2 regions of the Massilia hydrophila genome follow, and region 2 is predicted to be linked to the other one. Evidence: predicted binding sites of a transcription regulator. Region 2 holds the regulator's gene; the other holds the start of a gene.

Region 1 (4,354 bases), on a different contig from region 2:
CTTCTGCAGCTTGGCGTGATCCAGGCCCTCGCCCTTCATGTGCTGCGGCAGGTTCACCGAGCCCAGGTTGCAGACGGCGATCTCGTCGGCGCTGGTGTTCAGCGTGATCTCGGTGCACAGGTTCGACGAGTGCACCACGCCGACGTGCTGCTGCGGCGAGCGGATGTTGCACGGATCCTTGAAGGTGATCCACGGATGGCCGGTCTCGAACAGCATCGACAGCATCTTGCGCCACAGGTCGAGCGCTTCGACCTTCTTGTACACGGTCATTTCGCCGCGCGCGGCCTTGGCTTCGTAGGCGACATACGCCTCTTCGAAAGCCTTGCCGACCTTGTCGTGCAGGTCCGGCGTTTCGCTCGGCGAGAACAGGCTCCAGTAACCCTTTTCCATCACGCGCTTCATGAACAGGTCCGGAATCCAGTTCGCGGTGTTCATGTCGTGGGTGCGGCGGCGGTCGTCGCCGGTGTTCTTGCGCAGGTCGAGGAATTCCTCGATGTCCATGTGCCAGGTTTCCAGGTAGGCGCAGACCGCGCCCTTGCGCTTGCCGCCCTGGTTCACGGCGACAGCGGTGTCGTTGACCACTTTCAGGAACGGGACCACGCCCTGCGACTTGCCGTTGGTGCCCTTGATGCGCGAGCCCAGTGCGCGGACCGGGGTCCAGTCGTTGCCCAGGCCGCCGGCGAACTTCGACAGCAGCGCGTTTTCCTTGATGGCGTCGTAGATGCCTTCCAGGTCGTCGCCGACGGTGGTCAGGTAGCACGAGGACAGCTGCGAGCGGCGGGTGCCCGAGTTGAACAGGGTCGGGGTCGAGCTCATGAAATCAAAACTCGACAGCAGGTTGTAGAACTCGATGGCGCGCGCTTCGCGGTCGCTTTCCCTCAGGGCCAGGCCCATCGCGACGCGCATGTAGAAGGCCTGCGGCATCTCGATGCGGGTTTCGCGCACGTGCAGGAAGTAACGGTCGTACAGGGTCTGCAGGCCGATGTAGCCGAACTGCAGGTCGCGGTCGGCCACTAAGGCTTTCGCCAGGCGCTCGAGGTCGTAGGTGCCCAGCGCTTCGTCCAGCAGCTCGTTCTGGATGCCCTTGGCGATGTACTGCGGGAAGTAGGTGATGTACTCAAGAGCGGCGCCGGCCTGCGGCACTTCATGGCCGAAGACTTCCTTGCGGATGGTATGCAGCAGGATGCGCGCGGTGACCTGGCTGTAGGCCGGGTCTTTTTCCATCAGGGCGCGGGCGGCCAGGATGGCCGACTTGTGCAGCTCCTCGACCGGCACGCCGTCGTACAGGTTCTTCAGGGTCTCGGCGACGATGGCGTCGGCGTCGACATGCTTTTCCAGGCCGGAGCAGGCGGCGTTCACGAGGGCGTGGACGTCGTTCATGTCGAGCGGACGGCGCTCGCCGCCGTCGACCACGTGGATCTGCGGCGCGGCGACCGGGGTGCCGCCAGCGGCTGCCTTGGCGGCCTTGCGTTCTTCCATGCGCTTGGCGCGGTACAGCACATACTCGCGCGCGACGTCATGCTCGCCCGAGCGCATCAGCGACAGTTCGACCTGGTCCTGCACGTCCTCGATGTGGAAGGTGCCGCCGTTCGGCTGGCGGCGCACCAGCGCGGCCACCACGTTGTTGGTCAGCTGTTCCACCAGCTCGCGGATGCGGGCCGAGACCGCGCCCTGGCCGCCGGCGACGGCGAGGAAGGCCTTGGTCATCGCGACCGAGATCTTGTGCGGCTCGAACGCGACCACGGCGCCGTTGCGGCGGATGACGCGATAGTCGCCACGCGCGGCGATCTCGGCCGGGGTGGCGGTGGCCGCCGCGCCAGGTGCGACGTGCGGAACGATCGAAATGTCTTGTGCTGTTTGCATTGAGCCTCCAGTGGCAGCGGAACCTGCCGTCGTTTGTTTTAACCAGCCTTGTCAACTGGACAAAATTTTGAGCAAAGCGAACCCCCGCCAGCGAAAACGATTGCTGACAATCAAGAAAAGAACATTACGGCAGGGTAGAAAATCGCTGATGAATCAGTGGCTTGCAGAGCAAGCTTCACGTCGATGCTGAACTAGTTGCTTGTCGTTCAGTACCACTATATCTAGTGTTCAACGTTGAGATCAGACTAATTGTAGTGGCTGCCCCAGGTCAGGGCAAGCGAATTACTTTTCAATTTATGGCCTTTTTTTTGCCTCGCAGGCTTGACAAGACGTTATAGCGAGAATGGTGGGCAGCTCGCGGTGAGTAAGTGCTAACCAAGGCCGCCAGCGCTGCTCACTGAGTAATCAAGGCCATCCGGGCTGCATCATCCTTGTTAATTTTGCACTGGCGAAAAGACAACAGCAGCCCTCAGGCATGGTCGTCCGGCGCGCAGATTTCCAGCTTCTGGATCTGGTAGCGCAGCTGGCGCACGCTGATCCCCAGCAGGGCCGCGGCCTGGGTGCGGTTGAACTGCGTCTGCTGCAGCGCGCGTCCGATGATCTCGCGTTCGACCTGGTTCAGGTATTCGGGCAGGTTGCTGGGCAAGCCGGTCGGCCCGAGCTGGGCTGCCCCCGCCAGCTGTGCGGACAGCGCCGCTGGCGGCTGCCCGGTATCCTGCACCTGCGCCGGCACCGGCGCAGGTTGCGTCAAGGACGGCGGCAGCGTCGCCGCGGCCGACTGCACGCCCCCGCCCCCGCCCTCTACCGGGCGCGCCGCTTTCAGCGACAGGTCGCCGACTTCGATCACGCCATCGTTGGCGAAGGCCAGCGCCCGCTCCAGCACGTTTTCCAGCTCGCGGATGTTTCCCGGGAAGGAATAGGCGCGCAGCGCCTCGAGCACGCCCGGGCCCAGTGCGGCCTGGTCCGGCCCGGCCAGGCGCGCCAGGATCGTCGCGGCCAGCACCGGCAGGTCGTCGAGCCGTTCGCGCAGCGGCGGCAGCGCCAGCTCGATCACGTTCAGGCGGTAGAACAGGTCCTGCCTGAACCTGCCCTGCTCCACGCAGCGTGCCAGGTCCTGGTGGGTGGCGCTGATGATGCGCACGTCGACCGGCTCCTCGGCCGTGGCGCCGATCTTGCGCACGCGCCGCTCCTGGATCGCGCGCAGCAGCTTGACCTGCATCGGCAGCGGCAGGTCGGCCACTTCGTCCAGCATCAGGGTGCCGCCGTTGGCGGCCTGGAAGAAGCCGTCGCGCTCTTCCGCGGCGCCGGTGAAGGCGCCCTTGCGGTAGCCGAAGAACTCGGCCTCCATCAGGGTTTCCGGGATCGCCCCGCAGTTCACCGCCACGAAAGGCTTGCTGGCGCGCGAGCTCAGGGCGTGGATTTCGCGCGCGGCCAGTTCCTTGCCGCTGCCGGATTCGCCGGTGATCGAGATCGGCGCGTTGGAGCGCGCCAGGCGCCCGATCTGGGCGCGCAGCGCCGCCATCGCGGGCGAACTGCCGATCATGCGCGAGCCGGGCGCCGCGCCGCCGGCCGGCGCCGGCGGCGCCTCCAGCAGCTTCAGGGCCGAGCGCACCATCACCCGCAGCGCGTCCAGCGCCACCGGCTTGGAGATGTAGTCAAAAGCGCCCGCCTTGAGCGCCACCACGGCGTTCTCGGCGCTGCCATAGGCGGTGATCACGGCGATCGGCGTGCCGGTGCCGGCGGCGCTCACTTCGCGCACCAGTTCCAGCCCGAGGCCATCGGGCAGGCGCATGTCGGTCAGGACCAGCGCATAGTCATGCTCGTCCAGCAGGGCGCGCGCCTGGCGCAGCGTGGCCGCGCTGTCGACGTCCAGGCCCATCTTGAGCAGGGTGATCTCGAGCAGTTCGCGCAGGTCGGCTTCGTCGTCGACCACGAGGATGCGGGGTGCGGCCATGATTTCCTTTCTTGTCGTCGCTAGGCGGCGGGCTGGGCGAAACTGATCACGAAGCGGCCGCTGGCCTCGGCGCCATCGACGCCATCGACGCCATCGGCGCCATCGTTGCCACCGGTGCCATCAATGGCGTCGAAGCGGTATTCGTAGTCGAGTTGCGCATCGTTGTTCAGGCACAGCTCGCGCGCCAGGTACAGGCCCAGGCCCGTGCCCTTGCTCGAGGTGGTGTAGAAGGGCTCGAACAGGTGGGCCCGCACTTCGGGCGTGATCCCGGGGCCGTCGTCCTGCACGTGCAGCTCGATCCTGCCGGCGGCGTCGTGGGCGGGAAAGACGCGGATGCTGGCCGGCCGCCGGCTGGCGTAGCGCACCGCGTTGCCCAGCAGGTTGAGCAGCACTTCGTGCAGGTGCAGCGGATCGAAGCGTACCGCGCTGGCGCCGGGGTCGCCGATGTAGAGCACTTCCTGCGCCAGCCCATAGGTCTCGCAGAACTCGGCCTTCAGCTCGGCCAGGAAGGCGCCCAGCTGCACCGGCTCGCCGTTC
Region 2 (4,354 bases):
TTGCGGTAATAGGCCTGCAGCGCCACCTGCGTGGTGTCGGCCTCGCCGAAGCCGAGCGCGCTGATGCGGTAGAGCAGCGTGTCCGGCGCGGACGGCAGGCGCTCGATCAGATAGCGTGGCGCCTGGGCTGCCAGCGCGGGCATCGCGGCGCCGGTGAAGCTGCCGAGCGCCAGCGCCGGACCGGACTCGTCCGCCAGCGCGGCCAGGATCTCCCCGCTGTGCGCCGCCTGCGCGCACAGGCCTTCGTAGGGCGCGCCACCCTCGCAACCGGGAGCGAAGGCGGCCGCGCTGGCCGCGCCGGCACTGGCCAGCGCCGCGGCGCGTGCCGAAGACGGATCGAGCCCGCCTTCGATGTCGCGCTCGGCATCGGCCAGTGCCGCCATGGCGGCCTGCAGGGCCAGCATGCGGTCGCGCTCGTGCCCGGCCGCGCGCGCGCCGCTCAGGGCCGTGCGGGCGGCGGCGACGCAGGTCATCAGGATCGCCAGCATCAGCAGCAGGGCCGTCAGGAGCGCGATCCCGCCTTGCCGGCGGCGCGTGGATGGCCCGTGGGAAGCCGCCATGCCGCCCTCACCTGGCGCGCGCCGGCAGCGCGATGGTGGTGCCGAACACCTTGCGGTAGCGTGGCGCCGCGCCACCAGCCAGCTCGGCTTCCCGCAAGCGCACGCCGGGATCGTCGTCGTCCGCCAGCGCGCCGTAGTCCGCTCCGAACAGCTCGTGCACGAACGCACCCGCCGACGCGAGCGGGCTGGCCGGGCCGTGCAGCAGCAGGGCCACCCGCACGCTCGCCACCTGCTTCCAGTGGGTGCGCCGGCGCAGGTCCTGCTCGCGCTCGGCCGCGGTGGCCCCGGCCAGCGCCAGGCCCGCATCGAGCTCGTCCAGGGCGCTGGCGTTCAGGTAGCGTTCCGGGGCGCCATCGGCATCGGCGTCGAGGCCATACAGCACCTGGAAGCCGTCGACCGCGCCCACCACGGCATCGGAAGACCAGGCGCTGGCGCCGCGGTACTTGCAGCGCAGTTCGGCCTCGCCCTGGGCATTGCGCGCCACGTAGAAGATGCTCCAGCCTTCCTCCATGCGGTGCACGCTGAAGCCGGCGCAATCGAGCGCGCTGCCGTCGCCGTTGGGCGGCGCGCCCGCGCCCGGGAAGCGCACCGCCAGCACATCGCTGCCGTTCACCGCGGCTGACGTTGCATTGTCGAGGCCGAAGCCACTGTGCGGCACGCGATGCGCATCCAGGCCGGCCAGGGGCGCCGGGGCAGTCGGGTCGGGACCTGCGCCGCTGACCTCCCAGTCGGACGCCGCCGACTGGCGCACGGCGCGCGCGATCGCTTCCAGCGCGTAGCGGCCGGCGTCGTCCATCGCCGCCGTCTCGGCCTGGGCGGCGAAGGCGCGGCTGGCCCAGACGAACAGGCTGCCGGCGCCGAGCAGGACGCCGAGGCCGACCCCGAGCGCCACCAGCAGCTCGGCGATGCCGAGGCCGGCCTGGCGCGGCGGAGTCGCCTTCATGGCAGCACACCCACGAAGCCGGGCGCCTCGTCGGTGCCGTCCCAGCCCAGCTTGACCACCGGCAGCGCGCCCGCGTCGCCGTCGCAGTCCCAGCGGTAGCGCGCGGCCACGCTGTCCCAAGGCGCGCCGTCGCGGCAGACCAGGATGCGGCCGCGCGGAAAGTGCGCATGCACGGCCTGGCGCATCTCGTGCAGGTCGAACTGCGCCAGCTCGGCCGGGGTGCAGGGGGCGGCGAAGCAGCCGGCGGCGGCCAGCGGCGCGCCGTCCGCCGCGTCATAGGAAAAGCCGAGATAGGGATTGGCGCCATCCGGCAGGCCCGCCACCGCCGGATTGACCTGCATGCGCGCCGCCAGCGCCGCCGCCAGCTGGGCCGCTTCGGACCTCAGCGCCGACTGCTGGCGCGTGCGTTCCGCCCCGAGCTGGGTGGCACCCGCGCCGACCACGCCTACGGCCAGCACCAGCAGCGCTACCAGCACCTCGACCAGCGTGAATCCTTGTCCTTGCACCCGCACGGCGGCCTCCCTTGGATCTGAACCGGGAACGCGGCGGCGCCTTGCGGCGCGCACCGACTGCGAGCTGCGAAGTTATCAGGCAGGCGGGCGCCAGCCATGAGCTGTTGCAAGCGTGTCAGGGGAACTGCGGGGCAGGCATAGCCGGCCTTGCCCGAGCGCGCGCCGCAGCGGAATAAGCGGCGCGCGGGTGGTGCTTGGGGTGCGGGTTGGCGTGCGGGTTGGCGTGCTTATTTGCGCGGATGGCCGACTTCGGCCAGCGCTTCCTGGAACTCGGCCAGGTCCTCGAAATTCTTGTAGACCGACGCAAAGCGGATGTAGGCGATCTTGTCGAGCCGCCTGAGTTCCTGCATCACCAGTTCGCCCACGTAGCCGGTATCGACCTCGCGCCGGCCGCTGGTCAGGAGCTTTTCCTCGATCGTGGCGACCGCGGTGTCGATGGCCTCGGCGGCGACCGGGCGCTTCCTCAGCGCCAGCATCAGGCTGCCGCGCAGCTTGTTGGACGAGAACTCGGTGCGGCTGCCGTTCTTCTTGACGATGATCGGCATCGACAGCTCGATGCGCTCGTAGGTGGTGAAGCGCTTGTCGCACTTGGTGCAGCGCCGGCGCCGGCGAATGGCATCCGCCTCCTCCGACACGCGGGTGTCGAGGACCTGGGTATCTTCATGCTGGCAGAACGGACATTTCATGGCGCCGGATCCCGTAGGGGCCGCGCGCTTAGGCGGCGGCCCCGGTTTGCCTTACTTGGCGTAGACCGGATACTTGTCGGTCAGCTGCTTGACTTCCGCCTTCACGCGCTCGATGGTGGCGGCGTCATGCGGGTTGTCCAGCACGTCGGCGATCAGGTGGCCCACCTTGACCGCGTCTTCTTCCTTGAAGCCGCGGGTGGTGAAGGCCGGGCTGCCGAGGCGGATGCCGGAGGTGACGAAGGGCTTCTGCGGGTCGTTCGGGATGCCGTTCTTGTTGCAGGTCATGTGCGCCTGGCCCAGGATCGCTTCCGCTTCCTTGCCGGTCAGGCCTTTCGCGCGCAGGTCGACCAGCATCACGTGCGACTCGGTGCGGCCCGAAACAATGCGCAGGCCGCGCTCGGTCAGGGTGTTGGCCAGCGCCGCGGCGTTCTTGACCACCTGCTTCTGGTACTCCTTGAACTCCGGCATCAGCGCTTCCTTGAAGGCCACGGCCTTGGCGGCGATCACGTGCATCAGCGGACCACCCTGGATACCCGGGAAGATGGCCGAATTGATCTGCTTCTCGTACTCGGCCTTCATCAGGATGATGCCGCCGCGCGGGCCGCGCAGCGATTTATGGGTGGTCGAGGTGACGAAGTCGGCGTGCGGCACCGGGTTCGGGTATTCGCCGGCGGCGATCAGGCCGGCGTAGTGGGCCATGTCGACCATGAAGTAGGCGCCGACTTCCTTGGCGATGCGGGCGAAGCGCTCGAAGTCGATACGCAGGGCAAAGGCCGAGGCGCCGGCGATGATCATCTTCGGCTTGTGCTCGCGCGCCAGCGCTTCCATGGCCTCGTAGTCGATGTCTTCCTGCTCGGTCAGGCCGTAGGACACGACGTTGAACCATTTGCCGGACATGTTCAGGGCCATGCCGTGGGTCAGGTGGCCGCCTTCGGCCAGCGACATGCCCATGATGGTGTCGCCGGGCTTGAGCATGGCGAAGAATACGCCCTGGTTGGCCTGCGAACCCGAGTTCGGCTGCACGTTGGCGGCTTCTGCGCCGAACAGTTGCTTGAGGCGGTCGATCGCCAGCTGCTCGGCGACGTCGACGTATTCGCAGCCACCATAGTAGCGCTTGCCCGGATAGCCTTCGGCATACTTGTTGGTCAGCTGCGAGCCCTGCGCTTCCATCACCGCCGGCGAGGTGTAGTTCTCCGACGCGATCAGTTCGATGTGGTCTTGCTGGCGAAGGTTTTCCTTCTGGATCGCATCCCACAGGTCCGGGTCGATATTGGAAAGCGTATGATCTTTTGCAAACATGTAAAACTCCAATCGAGAGAAATACCAGGCAACGGGCAGCGGCGGGACCGGCAGGCGCACGGGCAGCCCGCGATACGTCACGTACCAGTCGGTGGCTGCCCAGGCGAACGGCGAATGGCATCTCACGTTCCCCGGTGGATGTCCACCTTTGCCGCGCAGGCATGCAAGGCTGCTGCGCGCGGCGTTTCGCCAGTTACGTGAGACGTAGGTGGGCAGATTGTATGTGATCCGGGCCGTTTCGGGCAAGGAAAGCGCTGTCGTCCTGGCAAGCCGGGGCCGCCCAGCGCGCGCATGGCCATTTGGGCTACAATTTTCCGTTCTTCCGCTTCCGGGATCCACCATGATCGTCTTCAT

Evidence for each region. Region 2 encodes NrdR, which represses ribonucleotide reductase genes. Its sites were predicted from a motif close to CACNANATNTNGTG; they were not measured.
Region 1: the regulator NrdR is predicted to act here: its motif matches at 2,077-2,090, upstream of LE190_RS18900 (ribonucleoside-diphosphate reductase subunit alpha).

The regions. Positions count from the first base shown of each region.
Region 1 covers NZ_JAHYBX010000010.1:69,718-74,071, reverse strand. The annotation lists gene LE190_RS18900 (ribonucleoside-diphosphate reductase subunit alpha) at 1-1,863, opposite strand, end outside; gene LE190_RS18895 (sigma-54-dependent transcriptional regulator) at 2,333-3,817, opposite strand; gene LE190_RS18890 (sensor histidine kinase) at 3,838-4,354, opposite strand, start outside.
Region 2 covers NZ_JAHYBX010000009.1:40,903-45,256, forward strand. The annotation lists gene LE190_RS17995 (pilus assembly protein) at 1-560, opposite strand, end outside; gene LE190_RS18000 (PilW family protein) at 568-1,503, opposite strand; gene pilV (type IV pilus modification protein PilV) at 1,500-2,015, opposite strand; gene nrdR (transcriptional regulator NrdR) at 2,243-2,701, opposite strand; gene glyA (serine hydroxymethyltransferase) at 2,753-4,000, opposite strand; ZMP/ZTP riboswitch at 4,091-4,207, opposite strand; gene LE190_RS18020 (SDR family oxidoreductase) at 4,341-4,354, shown strand, end outside.